Regions from separate parts of the Streptomyces sp. NPDC097640 genome, predicted to be linked through region 1. Evidence: riboswitches for the same ligand, from Rfam matches in the RefSeq annotation. Region 1 holds a riboswitch; the other holds the start of a gene.
The links. A riboswitch is a leader RNA that binds a small molecule or an ion and turns the genes downstream of it on or off. The one in region 1 is predicted to bind thiamine pyrophosphate.

Region 1 (14,141 bases):
GGTGAGGAGGCTGACCGCGGTGTACGCGACCAGGCTCACGGCCAGGCCGTAGTAGATCGGCTCGTTGGCGAGTACGCCCTTGGTCATCATCATCACGATCACCGTCAGGCCGCCTCCGAGCATGGCGGCGAGCGCCCCCTGGAAGTTGCCACGCCTCCAGATCAGGGCACCGAGGATGGGCACCAGGAGCCCGCCGACCAACAGGTTGTAGGCCACGGTGAGGGCGGCGATCACGTCGTCCAGAGCGCAGGCGATGGCGATCGAGATCACGCCGAGGATGACGATGGCCAGGCGGTTGGAGCGGACCTCGTCGTGGTCGTCGGCGACGGCCTTCGGGGCGGAGCGGCGCATGAGGGACCTCAGCCGGCCCCCTATGTCGTTGTTGGCGACGGTGGCGGAGGCGATGAGCGCGCCGCTGGCGGTGGACATCATCGCGGACAGCGCGGCAGCCAGGACGAGGCCTCTGACACCGGTGGGCAGAGCCTGCTTGACGATGGTCGCGAACGCGCTGTCCGCGCTGGCCAGATTGGGGTAGATCGCCTTGGTCGCCATGCCGATGACCGCCCCGGCCGCCGCGTAGAACAGGCAGTACACGCCGGCGACCGTGCCTCCGTACGAGGCGACCTTGTCGCTGCGGGCGGTGAACACCCGCTGCCAGATGTCCTGGCCGATCAGCATCCCGAAGGTGTAGATCAGGACGTAGGTGAAGATGGTCTCGCCGCCGATGGACATCGGCGAGAGGTAGCCGGACGGCAGCTTGTCCGCCATTTCCGCGAAGCCGCCCGCCTTCACCACGGCGATGGGCAGCAGCAGGAGGAGCACGCCGATGCTCTTGACGACGAACTGCACCATGTCGGTGAGGGTGATGGACCACATGCCGCCCAGGGCGGAGTAGCCGACGACGATCGAGCCGCCGATGACCACCGCGGCCCAGCGCGGTACGTCGAAGAGCACGTCGAAGACGCTGGCGTAGGCGATGGTGGAGGTGACCGCGAGCATCAGGGTGTAGACCCACATCACCACGCCGGAGATGATGCTCGCCGCGTCCCCGTAGCGCAGTGACAGCATCTCGGCGACGGTGTAGACGCGCAGCCGCGCGATCCTGGCGGAGAAGGCGATGCTCAGGGCGAGCAGGCCGATGCCGATCGCGATGACCATCCACGCCCCGGAGATGCCGTAGGTGTAGCCGAGACGCACCCCGCCGATGGTGGAGGCGCCGCCGAGGACGACGGCGGCCATGGTGCCGGTGTACATCAGGGGGCCGAGCCGGCGGCCGGCGACCAGGAAGTCGCTCTTGGAGGCGGCGCGCCTCTTGCCCCACCAACCGACTCCTACGATGCCTAGCAGGTACCCGATCATCACTGTGTAGTCGATGGCCATGGAGTCCTCCGGTCAGGTATGGGCCGTGGCGCGGGACGGCGGGGCCGCGGCTCACTGGTAAGAAGGCGGGCATGACAGCGTCGTCGCTGTTCAGGGGGGTGGCGGGGCGCCCGTTCGAGGACGGACCTGCCGCGGGATCAGGCGCTTCGGTCGCCTGCCCTCCGCTTCGCAGGAGCGTATCCGCGCACCACCCAGGAAATAAGTGCAGAATTCATCCATCATCCACTCACCCAATGGATGAATCCGCACCCGTGAAGGAGCCCGCCGTGATACCAGCCGACCCGCCGAGGGGTCCCTGGCACACACCGGCCCCGGGGACGCCGACCGTTCCGCTCAGCGCTCTGCTCGCCGACCCCGATCTCGGGCTGAAGCGCATCGCGGGACCGGACGAGGACCGTTTCGTCGAACAGGTGGGAACCACCGAGCTGGCGGACCCCACGCCCTACCTGATCGGCGGCGAACTGCTCCTCACCGCCGGATCGCTCCTGCCCCGGACCCCCGAGGGCATCGACGACTACGTCCGCCGGGTCGTCGAAGCGGGTACGGTCGCGCTGGGCTTCGGCATCGTCCCGGTCTACGAGGAAGTCCCGCCGGACCTGATAGCCGCCTGCGACCGGCACGACCTGCCGCTGCTGCTGGTTCCGAAGGACGTCCCCTTCGTCGCGGTGGCCCGCGCCACCCACTCCGCGATGGCGGAGGCGCGCACCCATGATCTGCGCCTGGTCTCCGAGGCTCAGTCCGCACTCGCGTCCGCCGCCGCCCGCCCGGATGCCCTCGCGGCCGTGCTGCGCCAGCTCTCCGTCCACCTCGGCGTCTGGGCGGTGCTGCTCGACGGCAACGGCGCCGAACTTCTGGCGGCCGGTACGCGGCCCGCCGCCCAGGTCACGCGGCAGTTGTGTGAGCTGGCCGCGCGCACCGCGGCCCGGCAGCCCTCCGCGCCGCATGACCGCACGCCGGGGCCGGGGTCCCGGCCGCCCACGGCGGCCGCCCAGCACCACGCGGGGATCCACCTGACCGTCCACACCGTCCCCGGCGGTGACACGGCCGGGCCCCTGGCCCTCGGCCTGGTCGCCGCCTCCCGGCCCACCCCGGTGCACCGGTCCGTGACCGGCACGGCGATCGTGCTGCTCTCCCTGCTCACCAACCCCCGGCACGCGCTGGGCGGCGACACCCGCACCGCCGGCGCCGTGGTGAGGCTGCTGCTCGGCGGCGCCCCCGCCGAGATCGCGCCCATGCTGCTGCCCGCCGACGCCCCGGACGACGCCGCCTGGACCGTGGTGCACGGCCGGCCCGCCCGGTCGGCACGCGGCCCCGGCGCACAGCCCGGCGGCGACCCGGTCCACCTGGCGGCACTGGGCACCGCACTGGGCACCCCGTATCTCGACCTGGCCGGCCCGGTGCTGCGCGCCCTCATCCCCTGGTCGGCCCGTGCCCAGCCCACAGAACCCGCCGACGCCGCCCGGCTCGGCTGGCACCTGGGCTTCAGCGCCCCGGTGGGAACAGCCGATCTTCCCGTCGCCGACACCCAGGCCGAGCGGGCGCTGCGCCGCGCCGTGGCCTCCGGCCTGCCGACGGTGCATCACCGCACCGTGGAACAGAGCGTGCACAGCATCGTCGCACCCCGCGAGGCGAAGGCACTCGCCCGCGCACGCTTCGCGCCGCTCGACCGCGCCCCGGCGCCAGGGCCCGCCGTCCTCATGGAAACGCTGCGCACCTGGCTGTCCCAGTACGGCAGCTGGGACCGCACCGCCGCGGCGCTGGGGCTCCACCGCAATACGGTGCGTCAACGCATCAGCCGAATCTCGGAGTTGCTCGACGTCGACCTCCAGGACCCCGAAGTCCGCATGGAGCTCTGGTTCGCCCTCCACTGGTTGCCGGGCGAACGCTCCTCCCTGGATGACGGCCAGGGCTGAGGGCCTGGTCATCCGGTCCCCGGCCGCGCGCCGCGGGGCCGTCAGCCGCCCGCGCCCAGCACCACCACATCGCCCGCGTCGAACGCGACGCCGACCCGCTCCCCCTCACCGGGCGCGTCCCGCAGCGCGCACGCCGCCTCCAGGCGCGGCGCGCCCCCGGGCTGGAGGACGAGCGCCACGCGGTCGCCGCGGAAGGTGCGCGCGGTCACCGTGCAGGGCAGCCCCTGCTCCGGCGAGGTGAGCCGCACCCCGGCCGGGCGGACCAGCAGCCGGCACGGCCCCGGCGGGGTGCCGTCCGGGACGGGCAGCTTGCCCCAGCGGGTGTCGGCGCTCTCGCCGTTCACGACGGCCTCGACCACATTGTCGAAGCCGAGGAAACGGGCGACGAACTCGTCGGCGGGCCGCTGCCACACCTCCAGCGGGGTGCCGGTCTGCGCGATGCGCCCGCCGTCCATCACCACCACCCGGTCCGCGAGCGCGAAGGCCTCCCCCTGGTCGTGGGTGACCGCGAGCACCGTCGTGCCCAGCTCGCCGAAGAGCTGGCGCAGTTCGACCACCAGCCGCTCCCGCAGCCCCCGGTCGAGCTGCCCCAGCGGCTCGTCCAGCATCAGCACCGTGGGCCGTGGGGCCAGGGCGCGGGCCAGTGCGACCCGCTGCTGCTCGCCGCCGGACAGCGAGGCGACCGCGCGCCGCTGCGCGCCCGGCAGGCCGACCAGCTCCAGCAGCTCGGCGACCCGGCGCTCCGCCTCGGCGCGCGCCACCTTGCGCATCCGCAGCCCGAAGGCGACGTTGCCGCCCACGTCGCGCTGCGGGAAGAGCTGGTGGTCCTGGAACATCAGGCCCACGCCGCGCCGGTGGGTGGGCACCCCCGACTGGTCCCGGCCGGCCAACCACACCCGGCCGGTGTGGGCCCGCTCCAAACCCGCGACCACGCGCAGCAGCGTGGACTTGCCGCCGCCGCTCGGCCCCAGCACCGACACCGTCTCGTGCTCGGCGACCTCCAGGTCCACGGCATCGAGCGCCGTGCGCTCGCCGTAGCGGACCGTCACCTCGTCCAGTCGCAGCAGCGTCATCAGAACTCCCCCGAACGGTCGGTGCGAATCCGCTCCAGGAGCAGCAGGGAGCCCGCGCACACCAGCATCAGAACCGTGCTCAGGGCCATGGCCTGGCCGTAGTTGAGCTGCCCGGCCCGGCCGAGGAAGCGGGCGACGGCCACCGGGAGGGTCGGGGAGTCGGGCCGCGCGATGAACACCGTCGCCCCGAACTCCCCGAGCGAGACGGCGAACGCGAACCCCGCCGCGACCCCGAGGGCCCGCGCGACCAGCGGCAGATCCACCTCCCGCCAGGCCCGCAGCGGGGACGCGCCGAGCACGGCCGCCGCCTCCCGCAGCCGGTGGTCCACCGCGCGCAGCACGGGCAGCATGGTCCGTACGACGAAGGGCACGCCCACCAGGGCCTGGGCGAGCGGTACGAGGATCCATGAGGCGCGCAGGTCCAGCGGGGGCTCGTCAAGGGCGATGAGGAAGCCGAAGCCGACGGTGACGGCGGAGGTGCCGAGCGGCAGCATCAGCAGCGCGTCGAAGCCCCGCACCAGCCGCCCCGCACCCCTGATGACCCTCGGTTCGCCTCCGGGCGCTCGGGTCCGGTATCGACGCTCCTCGACACTGCGCTCGCTCGTTCCTCGCTCGCTTGGTCTCGTCGCTTTCGACACCGGCGCGCCCTTTGGCTCACTCGGGATGGTCAGCGCGGCCGCCGCCAAACCGCCCACCACGACCGCGAAGACGGTCGCCACGGCGGCGTAGCGCAGGGAGTTCCAGACGGCGTCCATAGGGGCGACGAAAAACGTCCCGCCGCTGTCCGCCGCGGACTGGAGTGCGCGGTAGTAGTCGAGTCCGTAGCCGCCGGGGGCGTCCAGGGACCGCTCGACCAGGACTCCGAGCGGCAGCAGGATCAGCAGCGCCACGACGGCGAGCACGCCCCACAGCAGCGCCCATTGGGCCGCGCCCTGGGGGCGGCGCGCGGTCTGTTCGGGGTCGACCAGCTTCAGTGCGCCCTCGCGGCGCCGTACGGTCCACGCGTGCAGGGCCAGGACGGCGGCCACCGCCGCGAACTGGACCAGGGTCAGCACGGCGGCCGTCGGCAGGTCGAGCAGCTGGGCGGTCTCCCGGTAGATCGCGACCTCCAAGGTGGCGTACCGGGGGCCGCCGAGGATCTGGACGACGCCGAAGGAGGTGAAGGTGAACAGGAAGACCATCAGGGCGGCGGCCGCCACGGCGGGCGCCAGCGCGGGCAGTGTCACCCGCCGCCACGCCGCCAGGCGGCTCGCGCCGAGCACCCGCGCGGCCTCCTCCTGGCGCGGGTCGAGCTGCGCCCACAGCCCGCCGACGGTCCGTACCACCACCGCGTAGTTGAAGAAGACATGCGCGAGGAGGATCGCCCAGACGGTGGTGTCCAGGCGCACCCCCCACAGGCTGTCCAGCAGCCCGCCCTGGCCGAGCAGGGCCAGGAACGCGGAGCCCGCGACGACGGTCGGCAGCACGAAGGGGACGGTCACCACGGCGCGCAGCAGCCGCTTGCCGGGGAAGGCGAAGCGGGCGAAGACATACGCGCCGGGCAGCGCGACCGCCAGCGTCAGTGCGGTGGAGGCGGCCGCCTGCCAGCCGGTGAACCACAGGATGTCCAGGACCGCCGGATCGGTGAGCACCTCGCCGAACCGGCCCAGTCGCCACTGGCCGTCGACGCGCAGCCCGCGGGCGACGATGGCGGCCACCGGGTAGATGAAGAACAGCGCGAAGAACGCGGCGGGCACGGCCATCAGAGCCAGCCGCAGCGCCGTCCCGCGGAGGTTCGAGCGCCGCGGCCCGGGGCGCGCGCCGGGCTCCCCCGGTGTCTTGGCGGGAGGCTCGGGCCGCTTTACAGGACGAGCGAGGACCATGCCTTGACCCACTGGTCACGGTTCTTGGCGATCTTCTGCGGGGCCAGGGTGGCCGAGTCGGCGATCTTCGCGCCGTACTGCGTGAACAGCTCGGGCAGCTTGGCGTCCTCACGGGCCGGGTTCACGTACATGTTGAGCGGCACGTCCTCCTGGAACGTCTTGCTCAGCAGGAAGTCCAGCAGTGCCTTGCCGCCCTTGGTGTTGGACGCGCCCTTCAGCAGGCCCGCGAATTCCACCTGGCGGAAGCAGGTTCCCGTCGCGACCCCTGTAGGTGCCTGCGCGGGACGCGGCTTGGCGTCGACGACCTCGGCGGGCGGGCTGGAGGCGTACGAGACGACCAGCGGCCGGTCGCCCTTGGCGCCGCCCGCCGAGCCGGAGAACCGGTCGTAGTACGCCTGCTCCCAGCCGTCGACGACCTCGACGCCGTTGGCCCTGAGCTTCTTCCAGTAGTCCTGCCAGCCGTCGTCGCCGTACCGGGCGGCGGTGCCCAGCAGGAAGGCGAGCCCGGGAGAGGAGGTGGCCGCGTTCTCGGTGACCAGGAGGTTCTTGTACGCGGGCTTGGTCAGGTCGTCGAGGGTCTTCGGCGGGGCCAGCTTCTTGTCGGCGAAGTACTTGCGGTCGTAGTTGACGCAGATGTCGCCGAAGTCGACCGGGGTGACGCGGTGCGAGGCCTGGTCGAGCTGGAGGGCGGCCGGGACCTTGTCCAGGCCCTTGGCCCGGTAGGGGGTGAACAGGTCGTTGTCGAGCGCGCGGGAGAGCAGGGTGTTGTCGACGCCGAAGAAGACGTCGCCCTGAGGGTGCGACTTGGACAGGATCGCCTGGTTGACCGCCGCCCCCGCGTCGCCGCCGGCCTGCACCCGCACCTTGTAGCCGGTCTGCCGGGTGAACTCCTTGAGCACGGCCTTCGACGCGGCGAACGAGTCGTGCGAGACCAGCGTCACGGTCTTGGAGCCGGAGCCGCCGGAGGAGCCGGAGGAGTCCTCGCCGCAGGCGACGAGGGTGGTGAGGCCGAGCGAGCCGAAGAGGGCGGCGACGACGGCATGCCGAAGACGGCGGTTCATATGAGGCTGACTCCCTACGCCGGTATGACCCGGATCAGGTCCGAGGGTCTGCGGCCGAGCCGCACTCTCAGCGCTGTTCGCGCTCCCCTGTCGGAATGTTCACTTGTACGAGATGCCGCGTGTGTGCACGCGGTGATGCCAGGGCACCGTATCAGCAGCGCCTCAGCGCTCGGCCGCCGCCAGCTGTCCGCACGCCCCGTCGATCTCCTGCCCCCGGGTGTCCCGCACGGTCACGGGCACGCCGTGTGCCTCCAGGGCGGCCACGAACGCCTTCTCGTCCTCGGGCCGGGACGCGGTCCACTTGGAGCCTGGCGTGGGGTTGAGCGGGATCAGGTTGACGTGCACCCGGCGGCCCTTGAGCAGCCGGCCCAGCAGGTCGGCCCGCCATGCCTGGTCGTTGATGTCCCTGATCAGGGCGTACTCGATGGAGACGCGGCGGCCCGACTTCTCCGCGTACTCCCACGCCGCGTCCAGGACCTCGCGGACCTTCCAGCGGGTGTTGACCGGGACGAGGGTGTCGCGCAGCTCGTCGTCGGGCGCGTGCAGCGACACCGCGAGACGGCACTTGAAGCCCTCGTCGGCGAAGCGCAGCATCGCCGGGACCAGCCCCACGGTCGAGACGGTGATGCCGCGCTGGGACAGCCCGAGGCCGTCCGGCTCCGGGTCGGTCAGCCTGCGGATGGCGCCGACGACGCGGTTGTAGTTGGCGAGCGGCTCGCCCATGCCCATGAAGACGATGTTGGACAGCCGCGCGGGCCCGCCCGGGATCTCCCCGTCCCGCAGCGCCCGCATCCCGTCGACGATCTGGTGCACGATCTCGGCGGTGGACAGATTGCGGTCCAGGCCCGCCTGGCCGGTGGCGCAGAAGGGGCAGTTCATGCCGCAGCCCGCCTGGGAGCTGATGCACATGGTGACCCGGTCCGGGTAGCGCATCAGCACGGACTCCACGAGCGTGCCGTCGAAGAGCCGCCACAAGGTCTTGCGGGTGGTGTCGTCGTCACAGCTGATGTGGCGCACCACGCTCATCAGGTCCGGCAGCAGTTCGGCCGCCAGCTTCTCGCGCGCGGCGGCCGGGATGTCGGTCCACTGGGCCGGGTCGTGGGTGTAGCGGGCGAAGTAGTGGCGCGAAACCTGGCCGGCGCGGAAGGGCTTCTCGCCGAGGGCGGCGACGGCCTCGCGGCGCTCGGCGGGCGTGAGGTCGGCGAGATGCCGCGGGGGCCTCTTGGCTCCGCGCGGCGCGACAAAGGTGAGTTCTCCGGGCTTGGGCATGGTCTCACCAGTGTCGCAGACGTGCGTACGGCCTCGCGCCACACGTGGTGCGAGGCCGTACGGACGGGGTGACGGGCCGGTCAGCCGCCGCCCACGAAGATCACCATCAGCAGCCAGACCACGGGGGCGGTGGGCAGCAGGGAGTCCAGCCGGTCCATGATCCCGCCGTGCCCCGGCAGCAGCTTGCCCATGTCCTTGATGCCCAGGTCACGCTTGATCATGGACTCGCCGAGGTCGCCGAGGGTCGCGCTGACCGCGACGGCGAGCCCGAGCAGCAGCCCCTGCCACCACGCGCCGCCCTTGATCAGGTACTGCATGGACAGCGCGCCCGCGACCATCGCGAAGGCGATCGCGCCGAGCAGTCCCTCGCGGGTCTTGCCGGGGCTGATGCGCGGTGCGAGCTTGTGGCGGCCGAAGCGCCAGCCGACCGCGTACGCGCCGGTGTCGCTGACCACGGTCAGCAGCAGGAAGACCAGCACCCGCCGCGGCCCGTCGTCGGCCGCGAGCATGAGGGCGACGAAGGTGGCCAGGAACGGGACGTAGAAGGCCGCGAAGACGCCGGCGGTGACGTCCCTGAGGTAGTTCTCGGGCGGCTCGGTCATCCGCCATACGAGCACGGCCAGGGCGGTCAGCGACACGGCCACCCACGCGCCCTCCGCGCCGCGCACATAACCGGCGACCACCATGGCGACGCCGCCCACGGCGAGCGGCACCAGCGGGACGCGGATGTCCTTGCGCTCGGCCAGCCGCGAGGTCAGCTCCCACAGGCCGATGACCACCGCGACCGCCAGGACGCCGACGAACACCGGCTTGTAGATGAACAGCGAGGCGACGACCAGTACGCCGAGGCCGACGCCCACCCCTATCGCGGCGGGCAGATTGCGGCCCGCGCTCTTCTTGGCGCTCCCCGTGCCGCCGGGCTGGGCGGCGTCCGACGGCGGGGTGCCGGGGCCGTCCGGGGGCGTGGGCGGGGGCGCGGCGGGGGGCCGCGGCCCGCGCTCCGGCTCCCGGTCGTCGCGGAACAGGGGACCGCTCAGCCGAGCGGCCCCCCGATCACGGTCGGCGGCATCCCGAGGGTCTCCGCCTGCGTGGGGCACGGTGGGCATGGGCCGAGTCTGCGCCGCCTCGCCCACGTCGTGCGCGGGACCCGCCGGGACCGGGCGCACCTCGCCGCGAGGCGAGGGAGAGGGCCCCTGGTCGGCCGGTCCCCAGAGGCGGGGGCTCGGCGGAGCCCCCCAGGATGAGTCGTTCATCAGACCTCGAGGAGCTCGGCTTCCTTGTGCTTGAGCAGCTCGTCCACCTGCGCGACATACTTCGCGGTGGTGTCGTCGAGCTCCTTCTCGGCGCGGCGGCCCTCGTCCTCGCCGACCTCGCCGTCCTTGATGAGCTTGTCGATGGACTCCTTGGCCTTGCGGCGGACGCTGCGGATCGAGATCTTCGCGTCCTCCCCCTTGCCCTTGGCGACCTTGATGAACTCCTTGCGGCGCTGCTCGGTGAGCTCGGGGAACACCACTCGGATGATGTTGCCGTCATTGCTCGGGTTGACGCCCAGATCGGAGTCGCGGATCGCCTGCTCGATGTTGCGCAGCGCGCTCTTGTCGAACGGTGTCACCACGGCCATGCGCGGCTCTGGCACCGAGAACGACGCCAGCTGGTTGATCGGCGTCATCGCCCCGTAGTAGTCCGCCACGATCTTGTTGAACATCGCCGGGTGCGCACGCCCGGTGCGGATCGCGGCGAAGTCCTCCTTGGCGACCACAACGGCCTTCTCCATCTTCTCCTCGGCCTCGAGGAGGATCTCTTCGATCACCACTTGCTCCTGGTGTTATCAGTAAGCAGAGCCTCGCCCCTGCGTGCGTCTTCTCCTGCACGGTGTCCGACCGGCAGGCCGTTGTCCATCCCCCGTATGAGCCGTCAGGCCCGGGAGCCCTGGTCGCTCACGAGCGTGCCGATCTTCTCACCCTTCACCGCACGCGCGATGTTTCCTTCGGCGAGAAGCTCGAAGACGAGGATCGGCAGTTTGTTGTCGCGGCAGAGCGTGATGGCGGTGGCGTCGGCGACCTTGAGGTCGCGGGTGATCACCTCGCCGTACTCCAGGGCGTCGAACTTCACCGCGTCCGGGTTCCGGGCGGGGTCGGAGTCGTACACCCCGTCCACCCCGTTCTTACCCATGAGCAGGGCCTCGGCGTGGATCTCCAGGGCGCGCTGGGCCGCGGTGGTGTCCGTGGAGAAGTACGGCATGCCCATGCCCGCGCCGAAGATGACCACGCGCCCCTTCTCCAGATGGCGCACCGCGCGCAGCGGAATGTACGGCTCCGCGACCTGGCCCATGGTGATGGCGGTCTGGACGCGGGAGTCGATGCCCTCCTTCTCCAGGAAGTCCTGGAGGGCGAGGCAGTTCATGACCGTGCCGAGCATGCCCATGTAGTCCGAGCGGGCCCGGTCCATGCCCCGCTGCTGGAGTTCGGCGCCGCGGAAGAAGTTGCCGCCACCGATGACGATGGCGATCTCCGCGCCGTCCCGGACGACCGCGGCGACCTCGCGGGCGATGGCGTGCACGACGTCCGGGTCGACCCCGAGTCCCCCGCCCCCGGCGAACGCCTCGCCGGAGAGCTTCAGCAGGAACCGACGGCGTTTGACCCTGCCCTGAGCGTTCTTCTCGTCGGCGGCCTGTCCGGCGCCCGCGCCCTGATTCATTGGAGATCTCCTCGTGCACATACGAAGAAGGCCACTGCCGGACGGGTCCTTGTTCGACCTCTGCGGCAATGGCCTCCTCGTCACATCTGCGGCCGACCGGTTGACGGTTGGCTGCCTACGACCCTATCGGGGTCGCCGGTCATTCGCTGCTCGGCTCGGACGCCGACGCTCAGACGCCTACGCGGAAGCGCGCGAAGCCCTTGAGCGTGACACCGGCCTCGTCCAGGATCTTCTGGACGGTCTTCTTGTTGTCCTTGGCGAACGGCTGGTCCACCAGGACGTTCTCCTTGAAGAAGCCGGTGACGCGACCCTCGACGATCTTCGGCAGGGCGGCCTCGGGCTTGCCCTCCTCGCGGGCGGTGGCCTCGGCCACGCGGCGCTCGTTCTCGACGGCCTCGGCCGAGATCTCGTCACGGCTCAGGAACTTCGGCGCGAACGCGGCGATGTGCTGCGCGATGTCCTTGGCGACCGTGGCGTCTTCCTTGTCCAGCTCCACCAGCACGCCGACCTGCGGCGGCAGGTCCGGCATGGTGCGGTGCATGTACGCGGCGACGTAACCGCCGGAGAGCTGCGCGAAGCGGTCCAGGACGATCTTCTCGCCGAGCGTCGCGTTGGCCTCGTCGACGTACGCCTGGACGGTCTTGCCGGGCTCGATCTCGGAGGCGAGCAGGGCCTCCAGGTCGGCCGGGGAGGTCTTGGCGACGTGGGCGGCGATGGCGTTGGCGGCGGCGATGAACTTGTCGCCCTTGGCGACGAAGTCGGTCTCGCACTTCAGCTCGACCAGCACACCGGAGGAGTTGTCGTCCGCGATGAGGGAGACGACGGCGCCGTTCTCGGCACTGCGGCCCTCGCGCTTGGCCACGCCCTTCTGGCCCTTGACGCGCAGGACCTCGACGGCCTTGTCGACGCTGCCGTCGGCCTCGTCCAGCGCCTTCTTGCAGTCCATCATGCCGGCGCCGGTGAGCTCACGGAGCTTCTTGACGTCAGCGGCGGTGAAGTTCGCCATGATCTGTGAATCTCTTCTCGAAAGTCGAAAGCTCTACGGGGGAACGGCGGGGGTGGTGCCCAGGCACCCTCCCCCGCCGTCACACGTGGTCCGAGTGATCAGGCCTGCTCGGCGTCCGCGGCCGGGGCCTCGGCGGGCTGCTCGGCCGGCGCCTCGGCGGGCTGCTCAGCCTGAGCCTCGGCCGGCTGCTCGGCCTCGGCGGGCTTGGCCGCCTCGGGCTCGTCGGCCTTCTTCTCACCCTCGAGCAGGTCGCGCTCCCACTCGGCGAGCGGCTCACCGGCGGCCTTGTCGGCCTTCTGGTCACCGGTGGCGACACCGGAACGGGCGATGAGGCCCTCGGCGACCGCGTCGGCGATCACGCGGGTGAGCAGGGTGACCGAGCGGATCGCGTCGTCGTTGCCCGGGATCTTGTAGTCGACCTCGTCCGGGTCGCAGTTGGTGTCGAGGATCGCGACGACCGGGATGCGGAGCTTGCGCGCCTCGCCGACGGCGATGTGCTCCTTCTTGGTGTCGACGATCCAGACGGCGCTCGGCACCTTCTGCATCTCGCGGATACCGCCGAGGGTCTTCTCCAGCTTGGCCTTCTCGCGCGAGAGGACCAGGAGCTCCTTCTTGGTGAGGCCGGAGGCGGCCACATCCTCGAAGTCGATCTGCTCGAGCTCCTTGAGGCGCTGAAGGCGCTTGTAGACGGTCGAGAAGTTGGTGAGCATGCCGCCCAGCCAGCGCTGGTTGACGTACGGCATGCCGACGCGGGTCGCCTGCTCGGCGATCGCCTCCTGCGCCTGCTTCTTCGTGCCGACGAACATGATGGAACCGCCGTGGGCGACGGTCTCCTTGACGAACTCGTAGGCGCGGTCGATGTACGACAGCGACTGGAGCAGGTCAATGATGTAGATGCCGTTGCGCTCGGTGAAGATGAAACGCTTCATCTTCGGGTTCCAGCGGCGGGTCTGGTGCCCGAAGTGGACGCCGCTCTCCAGCAGCTCCCGCATCGTGACGACGGCCATGGCCGTACTCCTTGAAGTGCTCGGTTCCACGGCGGCCGGGCGGCCGCCGCGCCTGACGCCCCGGCGCGTCTGCCACGGGCGGCGCCCTTGCGGAGGGCTCGACCGAGGACCGAGGGACGCGGCCGCCGTGCTGTCCGAGGGGACCGATGCGTGGATCGATGCCGATCGGAGTGCCGGTGGCGGGGCGTGCGAAGTCGATCCGGTGACCCGGATCGCCACAAGAAGTGTACGGGACCCGTGCGGTGCCGGGTGACGGCGATATCCACAACCCGTGAGTAGTCCCCAGATCGTGTCCATGATCCACACGAATCGGGCGACCGCGTCACCGTGTTCCCATGCGACCGCACACCGCAGCCCCAGTCCCCTGTCCGCCCCCGCCGACCTCGCGGCTGACCTCGCTGTTCGTGGTCCTGTCCGGCCTGATCGCGCTGCTGCTGCCCTGGCCCGCGGCGACGGCGGCGGGGCCTGCCGGGGCCGGGGCGCCGGCTGGGGCGTCCGCCGGGGCCGCGCCGGGCCGTGACGGGCGGGTCTGGCCGGTGGAGTCCGAGGCGGGCGCGGGCAGACCGACGGTGCTGCGGGGCTGGGAGCCGCCGCCCGCTCCCTGGGCGGCGGGCCACCGCGGGGTGGATCTGGCGGCCCGCACCGGCCGGCCGGTGCGGGCGGTGGCCGCGGGCCGGGTGTCCTTCGCAGGGCCGGTCGCGGGGCGCGGGGTGCTCGCCATCGAGCTGCCGGGCACCGGCCGCCCGCCGCTGCGCACGACATACGAGCCGGTGCGGGCGGTGGTGACCGAGGGCGAGCGGGTGCGGGCCGGACAGGTGGTGGGCGTCCTGGGAGCGGGCCCCTTCCACTGCCCGTCCGGCTGTCTGCACTGGG
Region 2 (14,141 bases), on a different contig from region 1:
GGAGCGGCCGCTGGACGATGTGCACGCCGCGCTGTCGCGGCTGCTCCAGGGCCGAGTGGGCGGAGCCCCGGTCAAGGGTGTCGGAGCCCCGGCCGAGAGCGTCGGAGCCCTGGCCAAGGGTGTCGGAGCCCCGGTCAAGAGTGTCGGGGCCCCGGCCGAGGGCGCCCGGACCTCGGGGTGAGCCCGGGCCGACGGGCCGGACAGGGCCCCGGCCACCACCGGGCCCCCTGTTCTGGCGCGGTTCGAACCCCGATCGAACCGCGCCGGAAGAGGGGCACTCCCGGCAGAGCCGGGGGAGCCTCGCCCCCCCGTAATCCCCCACGGTTCCCGTGGGGGACCCCGTCCGGGTCGCCGCGCCGTTCCGCCGCCCCGTGTCGGCGGTCCGGCGCCGCGCCCCTTCCGCGCTCACCACTCTCCCGTCCATGCAGGTCATACCCCATCCGCGCGGCTACTCATCTGACCGCCTAGGTACACGTACTCAAGCCCTGGGCACTCGTCCCCAGGCCGCGGTGCCCGGTTGTCGGTGGCGGCGGATAAAGTCGCGGTCATGGCACGGATTGCGGTGATCGGCGCTGGGATGGGCGCCATGGCGGCCGCCGCCCGGCTGGCCGTCGCGGGCCACCAGGTGGCGGTGTACGAGCGCGGGCGGACCTATGGCGGCGGGGTCGGGCGCTTCGAGCGGGACGGCTTCGCCTTCGACACCGGCCCCGGCCTGCTCCATCTGCCCGCGGTCTATCGCGATCTGTTCGTGAAGACCGGCAAGGAGACCCTGGAGCAGTCTGTCGAGCTGACCCAGGTCGACCCCGCGAGCAGACATGTCTTCGCCGACGGCACCAAGGTCACGCTGCCCAACGCCTCGCGGGCGGGGGTCGTCCGGGCGCTGGACGACGCCTTCGGCGCGGGCGCGGGCGAGCGCTGGAGCGACCTGGTCAACCGGGCGCGCGAGGCGTGGGACGCCACCCGCAGACCGCTGCTGGAGGAGCCGCTGCGCGCGGACTGGCGGACCCTGGGCCGCGACCCGTATCCGGCGCCGGTCCGCCGCGGGATCTCCGGGTGGCTGCGGCGGGACGGCGGGCAGCCGGCCACCCTCGCCGACGTGGCGCGCCGCGAGCTGAAGGACCCCAGGGCCGTCGCCCTGTTGGAGAGCCACGCCGTCGCGCACAGCCTGGACCCGCGCACCGCTCCGGCCGCCGCCGCGGTGCTGCCCTATCTGGAGCAGACCTTCGGCAGCTGGTACGTGCGCGGCGGGATGCGGGCGCTGGCCGACGCGCTGTACGAGCGCTGCCGGGCGCGGAGGGTGCGGTTCAGCTTCGATGCCGAGGTCGTCGGCATCCTCGAGAAGGACGGCCGCGCGGCGGGCGTGGAGCTGGCGGACGGCTCGGTGGCGGAGGCGGACGCGGTGGTGGCCGCCGTCGACCCGGCGCTGCTGCCCGCGCTGCTGGGCGGGGCCGAGCCGTGGCGCGAGGGCGATGTACGGCCCGGCGGCGGGCCGGGCAGCGAACCGGGCGGGGCGGCGGGGCGGCTCACCGTCCTCGTCGCGCTGCGCGGCGCCCGCCCCCAGGGCACGGCACACCGCACCGTGGTCCACGCCCCGGATCGCGCCGCGGAGCTGGCCGCCGTCTTCGGCGCGGCGGGTGACGACCAGGACGGGCTGCGCGAGCCCTGCCCCCACCCCACGGTGACCGTGCTGCGCCCGGACGACCCCACGACCCGCCCCGACGAGGACCACGAGGCCGTCACGCTCACCGCCACCGTCGCCCCGCACGGCCCGGTGGACTGGATGGACGGCACGGCGGCCGAGGAGGACGCGGAGCGGCTCGTGGCGGCCGCGGAGGCGGCCATACCGGGGCTGCGCGACCGGCTGCTGTGGCGCGAGGTGCGCACCCCCGCCGACACCGCCGCGGACACCGGCGCCACGGGCGGCGCGGTGCCCGGGCCCGCCCTGGCCGGCGCGGAGGGCCGCTTTCTGCGGCCCGCGAATCTGACCCGGATGCCGGGCCTGTATCTGGCGGGCGGCTGGGCGCATCCGGGCGGCGGGCTGGCCCATGCGGGGATGTCCGGCGCGATGGTGGCCGGGCTGATCGTCGACGGCGCGGAGTGGCGCGGCTCGCAGTGACGGGGTGACGCGACGGGGCAGTGACGCGACGGGGGCGGCGCGGGAAGCCCCGCACCGCCCCGTCAAGAGCCGTCAGCCGTCAGCCGTCAGTAGCGGTACCGCTCGTCGTAGCCGCCGTTGTTGTAGTCCTGCTGCTGGTACGGGTACGGCGGCTGGTCCTGCGGGAGTCCCGTGTCGCCATCGCGCTGCTGGGGGACCCACCCCCCGCCGGGCTGCATCCCCGCGTCGGGGGCGTACTGCTGCTGCCCGCCGTACGAGGGCTCCGCTGCGTAGTGGTCGCCGTGGCCCCCGCCGCCGTACTGGTCCTGCCCGTAGGCGGTGTACTGCCCGGCGTACTGCTGGTGCTGGTCGGCGTACTGCTGACCGCCCTGCTGCTGCTCGTACCCCTGCTGCTGGGAGCCGGCGTACGGGTCGGTGTAGCCCGCGTACGCCCCGGCGTCGTACCCGTACTGCCCGGCGTCCGCGTAGACGTCCTGGCCGTTGCTGTGGCCCTGGGCCGCGGCGTAGTCCTGGCCGTCCTGGGTGCCGTAGCCGCCGTAGCTCTCATAACCGCCGTAGCCGCCACCGGCCCCGGCGGCGCCCGGCGCCGCCTGCGCGGCGGCCTGCGTGGCGGAGCCGCCGTAGACGCCGTACTCGCCCGTGTCGTCGGGCAGCGGCTCCGGCCGGTACGCGGGCGGCTCCTGCTCGGCCACCGGGACCGCCTCCAGGTCGGAGACCTGGAGCGTCGGCTCGGCATCCATCGCGGGCGGGACATCCCTGTCGTCGTCGTCATCGCCGCGGCTCAGGCCCGGCACCCCGCGCAGCGCCCACCCGGCGGCGAAGCCGCGCCGGAAGGACAGCGTGACGTACGTCTGGCCGATCGCGAAGGTGATCGCGCCCGCGCCGATCACCAGCACGGACGGGATGAGTACGCCGACCACCACCCCGAGGAAGCCGGTGAAGGCGAGGAGCCGCCAGCGCAGCCGCGCCTTGTATTGCAGCAGCACCTCTCCCAGCAGCCACAGCGCGACGACGCCAAACGCGATGTAGAGGACCGTCCAGCCCATGCCCGCCCCTCTCGTGCGGCCGCCCGTCGGCTGCCGTCTTCAGGACCGCTGATGCAGTCCCAGATTCTCGTAGATCTCCAGTGTCGCCGGGGAGTGGTTCAGCGTAATGAAGTGAAGTCCGGGAATCTCCTCGGCCATCAACCGCGCGCACAACTCCGTGGCGTAGTCGATTCCGATCGAGCGTACAGCCGCCGCGTCGTCCTTCACCGCCAGGATCCGCTCCGCGAGGTCCGGCGGGAAGGCGGCGTTGCTCAGCTGCGCGAACCGTTCGATCTGCCGCACGTTCGTGACGGGCATGATCTCAGGGATGATCGGCGTCGTACAGCCCGCTGCGGCGACCCGGTCACGCAGCCGCAGATAGTCCTCCGCGTAGAAGAACATCTGGGTGATCGCGAAGTCGGCGCCCGCGCGGCACTTGTCCACGAAGTGGCGGATGTCGGTGTCCCAGTCCGTGGAGCGGGGGTGCATCTCGGGGAAGGCCGCGACGCCGACACAGAAGTCCCCCGATTCCTTGATCAGCTGGACCAGTTCGGCGGCGTAGGTGACACCGTCGGTGTTGCGGACCCACTCGCCCATCGGGTCGCCGGGCGGATCGCCGCGCAGCGCCAGCATGTTGCGGATCCCGGCGTCCGCGTACTGTCCGATGACGTTGCGGAGCTCGGCGCGGGAGTGGTTGACGGCGGTGAGGTGGGCGACCGGGGTGAGCGTGGTGTCGGTCGCGATGCGCTCGGTGACGCGCACGGTCCCCTCACGGGAGGAGCCGCCCGCGCCGTAGGTCACGGAGACGAAGGTCGGAGAGACGGCTTCGAGCCGACGGATGGCGTTCCACAGTGTCTGCTCGCCCTTCTCCGTCTTCGGGGCGAAGAACTCGAAGGAGTACGACTGCTCGCCTGACGCGAGCAGATCACGCACCGTCCGTGCGCGATCCGTCCTGGTGGAAGCTGTACCAAGGGCCATACGGGAAGGTTAGCCAGCGCAGGGGCGCACGCCCAGTGGACCGTGACGTTATGCCCTTTTCGCCGGGTCCTGGTCCGCACTGCGGACACCCTGCCGCCGACGGGCGGGCCGAGGCACCCCGCAGCGGCACCCCGCAGCGGCGGCGCTCACAGGCCGTGGGCGCGCACCCGCTTGGCCAGCTCGGCGGCGGCCGCGCCGGGGTCGTCGGCCTCGGTGATCGCCCGCACCACGACGACCCGCCGGGCCCCCGCCTCCAGCACCTCGTCCAGATTCGAGGCGTCGATGCCGCCGATGGCGAACCAGGGCCGCGCGGGCTTCAGGGCGGCGGTGTGGCGCACCAGCGACAGCCCGGGGGCGGACCGCCCCGGCTTGGTGGGGGTGGGCCAGCAGGGCCCGGTGCAGAAGTAGTCGACGCCGGGCTCGGCGGCCGCGGCCTCCGCCTCGGCCGGCGCGTGAGTGGACCGCCCGATCAGCACATCCTCGCCGAGGATCGCGCGCGCCGCCGGGACCGGCAGATCGCCCTGGCCCAGATGCAGCACATCGGAGCCGATGGCATGGGCGACGTCCGCCCGGTCGTTGACCGCCAGCAGCCTGCCGTGGCGGCGGCAGGCGTCGGCGAACACCGCGAGGTGGTCCAGCTCCTCGCGGGCCTCCATGCCCTTGTCGCGCAGTTGGACGATGTCCACCCCCGATCCCAGCACGGCGTCCAGGAACTCCGGCAGATCGCCCTGGCGCCGGCGCGCGTCGGTGCACAGATAGAGCCGGGCGTCGGCGAGCTGCCGACGGGCGGTGGTGGCGGCGGTGGCCATCGGGACGGCTTTCCCCCAGGGTCGGCGGCGTACGGGCCGGAGCGGCCGGCCCGTACGCCGCGGGTGGTGATTCGGCGGGTGGTGATTCAGACGGTGCGGGTGGTGATTCAGACGGTAGGGACGGTACGGATGGTGCGAACGGTGCGGATGGGTGCGGCGGGTCGGCCGTGGCTTCGGCTCATACGGCGAGCGCCTGGGCGCGGCGCTTCACCTCGGTGCCGCGGTTCTCGCGCAGGGCCTGGGCCGGGGTGCCGGGGAGGCTCGGGTCCGGGGTGAAGAGCCACTCCAGCATCTCCTCGTCGCTGAAGCCGTCGTCCTTCAGCAGTGTCAGGGTGCCCACCAGGCCCTTGACGACCTTTTCGTCACCGATGAACTCGGCGGGCACTTGAAGCACCCGGTTCTCGCCACGGCGCACCGCGATCAGCTGACCCTCCTTGACCAGCTGCCGCACGCGCGTCACCTCGACGCCCAGCCGTTCGGCGACGTCGGGGAGGGTGAGCCAGGCGGGGACGAGAGCATCGATCTTTGCGTCAATCTCGGTCACGGGACAAGCCTGCCATCTGGGACTGACAGTGGGTAGTCGGGCACCCGGTACAGCCTCGGCCCGGCCGCCGTCCGCCGGCCCGCGGCCGGGGGCGCCGCCGGGGCGCGGCGAGGGTCACAGGACCGCCGACTTCAGCGGCACCGACGGGTCCACGGCGCGGGCGCGGTCCAGCCGGGAGCCCTGTTCGATCAGCTTGCGGCCCTGGGCCAGATCGCGCGGACGGCCGACCGCCAGCAGGGCGACCAGCGCCCCCTCGCGCAGCCAGCACACCGACCAGGCCGCGCCCGCCGGGTCGCCGCGCCAGACGAGTTCGTCGGCGGCGGCGTGGTGGCCCGCGTACTGCACGAAGCGGCCGAACTGCTCGGACCAGAAGTACGGCACCGGGTCGTAGACCGAACCGGTGAAGTGCGCGGTCCCGCTGCCGACCACATTGGTGGCGACGGTGCGCGGCCCCTGGAGGGCGTTGTCCCAGTGGTGCACCAGCAGCCGCTCGCCGTAGCGGGCGGAGGGGAACGACGCGCAGTCCCCGACGGCGTAGACGTCCGGCACGGTGGTGCGCAGCTGTTCGTCGGCGACGACGGACCGGTCCGCGGCCAGCTCGACGCCCGAGCCGGCCAGCCAGCCCGTGGCGGGCCGCGCCCCGATGCCGACGACCACCGCGTCGGCCGGCAGCCGGGTGCCGTCGCCGAGCAGCAGCCCCCGCTCGTCCACGGCGGCCACCGCCGCGCCGGTGATCAGCTCGACGCCGTAGTCGGCGTACCAGCCGGCCATGGGGGCGGCGACCTCGGCGGGGAGGGCGCTCGCCAGCGGGCGGTCGGCGGCCTCCACCACGGTCACGGCGCAGCCCGCCTCGCGCGCCGCCGTGGCGAACTCCGCGCCGATCCAGCCCGCCCCGACCACCACGATCTCGCGCTGCCCGGCGAGCACCGGGCGCAGCCGCTCCGCGTCGTCGAGCGTGCGCAGCAGATGCACCCCCGGCACGCCCTCGGAGCCGGGCAGGGTGATCGGCTCGGCGCCGGTGGCGATCACCAGGACGTCGTACGGCACCGGCCCCGACTCGGTCTCCAGCCGCCGCGCGCCGGTGTCCAGGCCCGTGACGGACACGCCGAGCCGCAACTCGACGCCGAGCGCCTCGAAGTCCACGTCGAAGGCGGAGCCCTCGGCCTTGCCGAGCAGCACGGCCTTGGACAGCGGCGGCCGGTCGTACGGCTGGTGCGCCTCGGCGCCGAGCAGCAGGATGGAGCCGGTCCAGCCCTGGTCGCGCAGCGCGACGGCGGTCTGGACTCCGGCCATTCCCGCGCCGACGATCACCACCTGCCGGCCGTTGCCCTCCGGGGATGCCGACTTCGTCGTCGTCTCATCGCTCACACGATCACTCTAAGACGGTGTGCGGTGCCGACCGGAGAACCGACGGACGAGATCTCCGGCACAGCGGGCACTGGCACACCCCGTGGCCGGGGACTCGCCCTTCCGGGCGGTTCCGGCCTCGTACTAGGGTGGCGGGACGAAGCTCTCGCGGGAGCCCGGACGCACCGGGCTGAGAGGGAGGCTGAAGCGGCCTCCGACCGTACGAACCTGATCCGGGTCATGCCGGCGAAGGGAGGGGCGTCACGCCCATGCACGCATCATCACGTACGCCGTCACGCACATCCTCGGGTACGCGGCCATCCTCAGGCACGCGGCCATCCTCAGGTACGCGGCCGGACGGGTCGTACGACGCGCTGGTCATCGGAGGCGGCGTCATCGGCCTGGTCACCGCGTGGCGGGCGGCCCTGCGGGGCCTGCGCACCGCCGTCGCCGACCCGGCGCCCGGCGGCGGCGCGGCGCAGGTCGCGGCGGGGATGCTCGCGGCCGTCACCGAGCTCCACTACGGCGAGCAGACGCTGCTCGCGCTCAACCTGGCCTCCGCGCGCCGCTATCCGGACTTCGTGGCCGAGCTGGAGGAGGCGAGCGGCCAGGACGTCGGCTATCGCGCCTGCGGCACGCTCGCCGTGGCCTTCGACCCCGACGACCGCGCCCAGCTCCGCGAACTCCATGACTTCCAGCGGCGGCTCGGGCTGGAGTCGCAGTGGCTGACGGGGCGCGAATGCCGCCGCCTGGAGCCGATGCTCGCGCCGGGCGTGCGCGGGGGCCTGCGGGTGGACGGCGACCACCAGGTCGACCCGCGGCGCCTGGCGGCGGCGCTGCTGACGGCGTGCGAGCGCGCCGGGGTGGCCTTCCACCGGTCCCGCGCGGAGCGGCTGACGCTCGCGGCGGACCGCGCGACCGGCGCCGAACTCGCCGACGGCACACGGCTGGCGGCCGAGCGGACCGTGCTGGCCGCGGGCAGCCTCAGCGGGCGGCTCGCGGGCGTCCCCGAGGACGTGCTGCCCCCCGTGCGCCCGGTCAAGGGCCAGGTGCTGCGGCTGCGCGTGCCGCCCGCGTACGCGCCGTTCCTGTCCAGGACCGTACGGGCCGAGGTGCGCGGCGGGCATGTCTATCTGGTGCCGCGCGAGAACGGCGAGCTGGTCGTCGGCGCCACCTCGGAAGAGCTCGGCTGGGACACCACGGTCACCGCGGGCGGCGTCTACGAACTGCTGCGCGACGCCCATGAGCTGGTGCCCGGCCTCACCGAGCTGCCGCTCGTCGAGACCTGCGCCGGGCTGCGCCCCGGCTCCCCCGACAACGCGCCGCTGCTGGGCCCGAGCGCGCTGCCCGGGCTGTCCGTGGCCACCGGCCACTACCGCAACGGCGTTCTCCTCACCCCCGTCACGGGCGATGTCATGGCCGAGGTGCTGACGCGCGGTGAGCTCCCGGACGAGGCCCGGCCGTTCTCCCCGCGGCGCTTCCCCGCCGCCCACCCCACCCCACCCGTACCGCAGGAGCAGCCCGCATGAGCGCCTCCATGACCGTCTCCGTGAACGGCGAGCCCCGCGAGCTCCCCGGCGGCACGACCCTCGACCTGCTGGTCGCGGAGCTGACCCGGGCGCGCTCGGGGGTCGCCGCGGCCGTCAACGAACAGGTCGTCCCGCGCGGCCAGTGGCCCGCCACCCCGCTCGGCGACGGGGACCGGGTCGAGGTCCTCACCGCGGTCCAAGGAGGCTGAACCCCGGATGGCCGAAACCATGCACGAGACCATGGACGACACCACGTACGCCGCCGCCCACCCCGCCCCGGCGCCGGACCCGCTCACCATCGCGGGGACCGCCTTCTCCTCCCGTCTGATCATGGGCACCGGCGGGGCGCCCAGCCTGGAGATCCTGGAGCGCTCGCTGCTGGCCTCCGGCACGCAGCTCACCACCGTCGCCATGCGCCGTCTGGACCCCACCGTGCAGGGCTCGGTCCTGTCGGTGCTCGACCGGCACGGCATCCGCGTGCTGCCCAACACCGCCGGGTGTTTCACGGCCGGGGAGGCGGTGCTGACCGCCCGGCTCGCGCGGGAAGCCCTCGGCACCGACTGGGTGAAGCTGGAGGTGGTGGCCGATGAGCGCACCCTGCTCCCCGACCCGGTCGAGCTGCTGGACGCCGCCGAGACGCTGGTGGACGACGGCTTCACCGTCCTGCCGTACACCAACGACGACCCGGTGCTGGCCCGCAGGCTGGAGGAGGTGGGCTGTGCCGCGATCATGCCGCTGGGCTCCCCCATCGGCTCCGGTCTCGGCATCCGCAACCCGCACAACTTCCAGCTGATCGTCGAGCGCGCCACGGTCCCGGTGATCCTGGACGCGGGCGCGGGCACCGCCTCGGACGCGGCGCTCGCCATGGAGCTGGGCTGCGCGGCGGTGATGCTGGCGTCCGCCGTCACCCGGGCGCAGGAACCCGTCCTGATGGCCGAGGCCATGCGGCACGCGGTCCGGGCCGGACGGCTGGCCCACCGGGCCGGCCGCATCCCGCGCCGCCACTTCGCCCACGCGTCCTCACCCGCCGAGGGGCTCGCCGCGTTCGACCCGGAGCGCCCGGCCTTCGGGTAGGCCGGTGAGCGGCTAGCGTGGGTGACATGGTGGCCGACCGGATCGAGCGCGAGGTGTACATCCCCGCGCCCGTCGACCGCGTATGGCGGGTGCTGACGACCCCGGAGCACATCCGCGCCTGGTACGCGTTCGGGGGCTGCGAGATCGACCCGCGCTCCGGCGGGACGCTCCGCTTCCGCTGGGACGAGCAGGGCGAGTTCCACGGCCGGGTGGAGCGGGCGGTGCCGGACGCGCTGTTCCGCTTCCGGCTGGCGAGCGAGCCGGACCAGCCCCTGGGCGCGGCACCGGGCGACTCGACCCTGGTGGAGTTCGCCCTCTCCCCCGAGGGCCCCGGCACCCGGCTCCGCCTGGCCGAGAGCGGCATCCGGGCACTCGCGGTCCCGGACGCCGCGAAGGCCAAGCACGCGGAGTACGCGGCGGCGACCTGGACCACCGCGCTGGAGGAACTGGCCGCGCTGGCCGCGGCGTCGCACAACTAGGCCCTGTCCGGCGACCGCGCGCCGTCGTGGGCTGCGGCGGCACAGCTCCCCCACCCGCCCCTTCCCACAACTGGGGCTCCCGCCCCAGCCCCCGGGCCTCAGGTGTGGCCCCACGGGCCGGGGTGGGGCCGTGGTGCGGAGCCGAGCCGTGCCGCCGCGGCCTACGGCGCCGCCCGCGGGGCGCGCCTCACAGCACAAGAGCCGGGCCGCCCCGGGCCCGCCGCCGGGGTCCAGGAGCCCGTGGAGCGGAACAGGCGGCGCATAAAGCTCCGCCGCGATCCGCTCACGCGACCGGGGCCCCCGCCGAGGTCCAGGAGCCCCTGGGGCGGAACGGGCGGCGCGTGGCTCCGCCGCGACCGACTCGCTCGCCACCGGGGCCCGCCGGCGGGGTCCGAGGGCCGGGCCGGCGGGAGATCCGCCGGAACACGCCTTCGTGGCAAGGCCAGACGCGGCGAAAGCCGCACCCCCGCGGCGCCCGGTGTCACCGTTCGGCACCAGTCCCGCGGCCGGGCCGCGCTGGTGTCCTGGCGTGTCGGATCGGGCTCGTAGACTCCTCTCTCGTGGATACGACCCTGCATGACCCCCTGGTCGGACAGCTGCTCGACGGCCGCTACCGCGTCGACGCGCGCATCGCGGTGGGCGGCATGGCGACGGTCTACCGGGCCGTCGACACCCGGCTCGACCGGGTGCTGGCCCTGAAGGTGATGCATCAGTCGCTCGCCACCGACGACGCCTTCGTCGAGCGCTTCATCCGCGAGGCGAAGTCCGTGGCCAGGCTCGCCCACCCCAATGTGGTCGGCGTCTTCGACCAGGGCACCGACGGCTCCCACGTCTATCTCGCGATGGAGTACGTCGCCGGGTGCACGCTGCGCGATGTGCTGCGCGAGCGCGGGGCGCTTCAGCCGCGGGCCGCGCTGGACATCCTGGAGCCGGTGCTGGCCGCGCTCGGGGCGGCGCACCGCGCGGGGTTCGTCCACCGCGACATGAAGCCGGAGAACGTGCTGATCGGCGACGACGGCCGGGTGAAGGTCGCCGACTTCGGGCTGGTCCGGGCCGTGGATTCCAACACCAGCGCCTCCACCGGCACCGTGCTGGGCACCGTGTCCTATCTCGCGCCCGAGCAGATCGAGCACGGCACGGCCGACACCCGCAGCGATGTCTACGCCTGCGGCGTGGTGCTCTACGAGATGCTGACCGGCGCCAAGCCGCACACCGGCACCACCCCGGCGCAGGTCCTCTTCCAGCACCTCAACGAGGACGTGCCCGCGCCGTCGGCGACCGCGCCCGGGGTCGCGCCCGAGCTGGACGGCCTGGTCGCCAAGGCCACCGCGCGCGAGGTCGCCCAGCGCCCCGCCGACGCGGTCGAGCTGCTCGGCCTCGCGCGGGCCGCGCGGGCCGCGCTGACCGAGGAGCAGCTCGACGCCGTACCCCCGCAGGCCAGGGCGGACGCGCACGACGGCTCCGAGGACCGTACGAGCGTGATCCCGCGCCCCGTCGGCGGCATCGGGGGGCCGGTGCCCGCCGATGATCAGCAGCTCAATCTCACCAGCAGGCTGGAGCTCCCGCCGGAGCCACCGCAGACCGGTCGTCCCCGGCAGTCCGCCGGCCGCGGCCGGCTGCCGCGCCGCGGGATCGTGACGATCGTCGTCGGTGTGCTGCTCGCGCTCGGCATCGGGGTGGGCGTCTGGTACATCAATTCCGGCCAGTTCACCAAGGTGCCCTATGTGCTGGGCAAGTCCGAGGCGGACGCCCGGAAGAAGCTGAAGGACGCCGGGCTCGAGGTGAAGGTCACCCGGGAGTTCAGCGATGTCGTGGACAAGGGCAAGGTCATCAAGACCGACCCGGGCGGCGGCAAGCAGATTCGCAACACCGGCACGGTGACGATCCACATCTCCGACGGGCCGCCGCGCACCCAGGTCCCCAATGTCGTGGGCATGCCGCTCACGGAGGCGAAGCAGCAGATCTCGGACGCGAATCTGTCCATCGGCGAGGTGACCAAGACCTTCAGCTCCGAGACGCCGCAGGGCTCGGTGCTCAGCACCGACCCGAAGGCCGGCACCACTCGCCGGCCGAACACCACCGTGGGGATCGTGGTCAGCAGGGGCCCCGAGATCGAGATCCCCGATGTGGTCGGCGAGGACGAGGACGACGCCCGGTCCGACCTCGAGGACGCGGGCTTCAAGGTGAAGATCGCGGAGGAGCGGGTGTTCTCGGACGAGGACGCGGGCTCGGTCGCGGAGCAGTCCTCCTCGGACGGGGACACCAAGGGTGCCAAGGGCGACACCATCACCCTGACCCTGTCCAAGGGCCAGGAGATGATCGAGGTGCCGGACGTCACGGGCGAGTCCGTGGACGACGCCACGGCGGCCCTGGAGGCGGCGGGCTTCGAGGTCGACGTGGACAAGCCGCTGCTGTTCCCCGGCGACACGGTCACCGACCAGTCGGTGGACGGCGGGGACGAGGCGCCCAAGGGCAGCACGATCACGATCAAGGTCAAGGGAGTCCTCTAGGGGGTGTCCGGCGGATCTTTCCCCACCCCGCCCCTTCCCTCAGTGTCGAGCCCCTGCCGATGTGCGGCTCCGCCGCGCGGGGCTCCGCCGCGCGGCAAGGGCCTCGCCCCTGGACCTCAGGGTCTGGGGCAGAGCCTCGGTTGAGGGAAGGGGCGGGGTGGGGGCGCCGCGTCGATTTGCTGCTCCGCAGCGTGGCCGCCGCAGGCGTCAAGATCCGCCGGACAGGGCTGGGCGCCGGCCCCTCCGGGTCGGCGGCCCGGGCCCGGCGCACGGGGGCCGGGCCGGGGCTGGCACTCTGGGCTCGTGAGTACGTCCAAGAAGCGCGCCCGCGACCGCAATCCGGTCGGCGGCCATATCCGGGTGGCTGGCGGCCTGGCCACCATCGGCCTGCCGTACACCCGCGACATCGGCGCCGAGGTCGTCCAGGTCTTCGTCGCCAATCCGCGCGGCTGGGCGACCCCGCGCGGGGTGGCGGCGCAGGACGAGAAGTTCCGTGCGGCGTGTGCCGACCAGTCCATCCAGGCGTATGTGCACGCCCCCTACCTGATCAACTTCGGCTCGCACACGGCCGAGACGGCCGAGCGGTCGGTCGATTCGCTGCGCCACTCGCTGCGGCGGGGCCGCGCCATCGGCGCGCCGGGCGTCGTGGTGCACACGGGCTCGGCCACCGGCGGCCGGGCGCGGCCCAAGGCGCTCGCCCAGGTACGGGAACGGATGCTGCCCCTGCTCGACGAGCTCCACGACGACGACCCCTGGCTGCTGCTCGAGCCGACCGCCGGACAGGGCTCCTCGCTGTGTTCGCTGGTCGAGGATCTCGGACCGTACTTCGACGCGCTGGACCGCCATCCGAAGCTGGGGGTCTGCCTGGACACCTGCCATGTCTTCGCCGCCGGTCATGATCTGGCAGCCCCGGGCGGGATGAAGAAGACGCTGGACGAGCTGGTCTCGGTCACGGGCAAGGAGCGGCTGAAACTGATCCACGCCAATGACTCCAAGGACGTCGCCGGGGCCCACAAGGACCGGCACGAGAACATCGGCGCGGGCCATATCGGCGCCGATCCGTTCCGGGAGCTGTTCCGGCATCCGGCGACCAAGGGGGTGCCGCTGGTGATCGAGACCCCGGGCGGCAAGGAGGGGCACGCGGCGGACGTGGCGCGGCTCAAGAGGCTCCGCGACGGCTGACAGGACCCGGGAATACCCCAGGGGGGTATGGTGTTTCCGCCAGGCGACGGACACGCCACTACCCTCCGGGGGGATCCGATGGAGCACCACGGCCACGCCACCCATGACGGCCACGCCGACCACAGCGAACACGCCGGCGACGCAGATCACGGCGGCCACGCAGGTCACGGCGGCCACAGCGGTCACGCCCCGGCGAGCTGGGCCATGGCCATGCAGGCCACGCTGCACTGCCTCACCGGCTGCGCCATCGGCGAGGTCCTGGGCATGGCCATCGGCACCGCGCTCGGCTGGCACAACGTCCCGACCATGGTCCTGGCGATCGTGCTCGCCTTCGTCTTCGGCTACTCGCTCACCATCCGCGGCGTCCTGCGCGCCGGGCTGGACCTGCGGGCCGCCCTTCGGGTCGCGCTCGCCGCGGACACCGTCTCGATCGCCGTGATGGAGCTCGCCGACAACGCGACCATCCTGGTCTTCCCGGGGGCGATGGACGCAACGCTGGCCGACGCACTGTTCTGGCTCAGCCTGGCGCTGTCCTTCGTGGTCGCCTT

Region 2: it holds a riboswitch for thiamine pyrophosphate, as region 1 does, so the genes downstream of both, thiO (glycine oxidase ThiO) here and ABTY62_RS36940 (thiamine ABC transporter substrate-binding protein) in region 1, are expected to answer to the same signal.

Annotation. Positions count from the first base shown of each region.
Region 1 covers NZ_JBEOSB010000030.1:70,264-84,404, reverse strand. The annotation lists gene ABTY62_RS36960 (sodium:solute symporter family protein) at 1-1,380, opposite strand, end outside; gene ABTY62_RS36955 (PucR family transcriptional regulator ligand-binding domain-containing protein) at 1,647-3,293, shown strand; gene ABTY62_RS36950 (ABC transporter ATP-binding protein) at 3,335-4,366, opposite strand; gene ABTY62_RS36945 (ABC transporter permease) at 4,366-6,108, opposite strand; gene ABTY62_RS36940 (thiamine ABC transporter substrate-binding protein) at 6,207-7,289, opposite strand; TPP riboswitch at 7,284-7,388, opposite strand; gene rlmN (dual-specificity RNA methyltransferase RlmN) at 7,452-8,558, opposite strand; gene ABTY62_RS36930 (phosphatidate cytidylyltransferase) at 8,639-9,811, opposite strand; gene frr (ribosome recycling factor) at 9,811-10,368, opposite strand; gene pyrH (UMP kinase) at 10,473-11,255, opposite strand; gene tsf (translation elongation factor Ts) at 11,425-12,261, opposite strand; gene rpsB (30S ribosomal protein S2) at 12,360-13,268, opposite strand; gene ABTY62_RS47615 (hypothetical protein) at 13,591-13,989, opposite strand; partial or broken gene ABTY62_RS47610 (peptidoglycan DD-metalloendopeptidase family protein) at 13,892-14,113, shown strand.
Region 2 covers NZ_JBEOSB010000016.1:207,616-221,756, reverse strand. The annotation lists partial or broken gene ABTY62_RS25590 (TetR/AcrR family transcriptional regulator) at 1-70, shown strand, start outside; gene ABTY62_RS25585 (phytoene desaturase family protein) at 548-2,116, shown strand; gene ABTY62_RS25580 (hypothetical protein) at 2,203-3,162, opposite strand; gene metF (methylenetetrahydrofolate reductase [NAD(P)H]) at 3,202-4,119, opposite strand; gene thiE (thiamine phosphate synthase) at 4,266-4,928, opposite strand; gene ABTY62_RS25565 (Rv2175c family DNA-binding protein) at 5,107-5,472, opposite strand; gene ABTY62_RS25560 (NAD(P)/FAD-dependent oxidoreductase) at 5,587-6,765, opposite strand; TPP riboswitch at 6,978-7,091, shown strand; gene thiO (glycine oxidase ThiO) at 7,089-8,348, shown strand; gene thiS (sulfur carrier protein ThiS) at 8,357-8,557, shown strand; gene ABTY62_RS25545 (thiazole synthase) at 8,589-9,422, shown strand; gene ABTY62_RS25540 (SRPBCC domain-containing protein) at 9,449-9,901, shown strand; gene pknB (Stk1 family PASTA domain-containing Ser/Thr kinase) at 10,462-12,411, shown strand; gene ABTY62_RS25530 (deoxyribonuclease IV) at 12,715-13,593, shown strand; gene ABTY62_RS25525 (DUF4396 domain-containing protein) at 13,672-14,141, shown strand, end outside.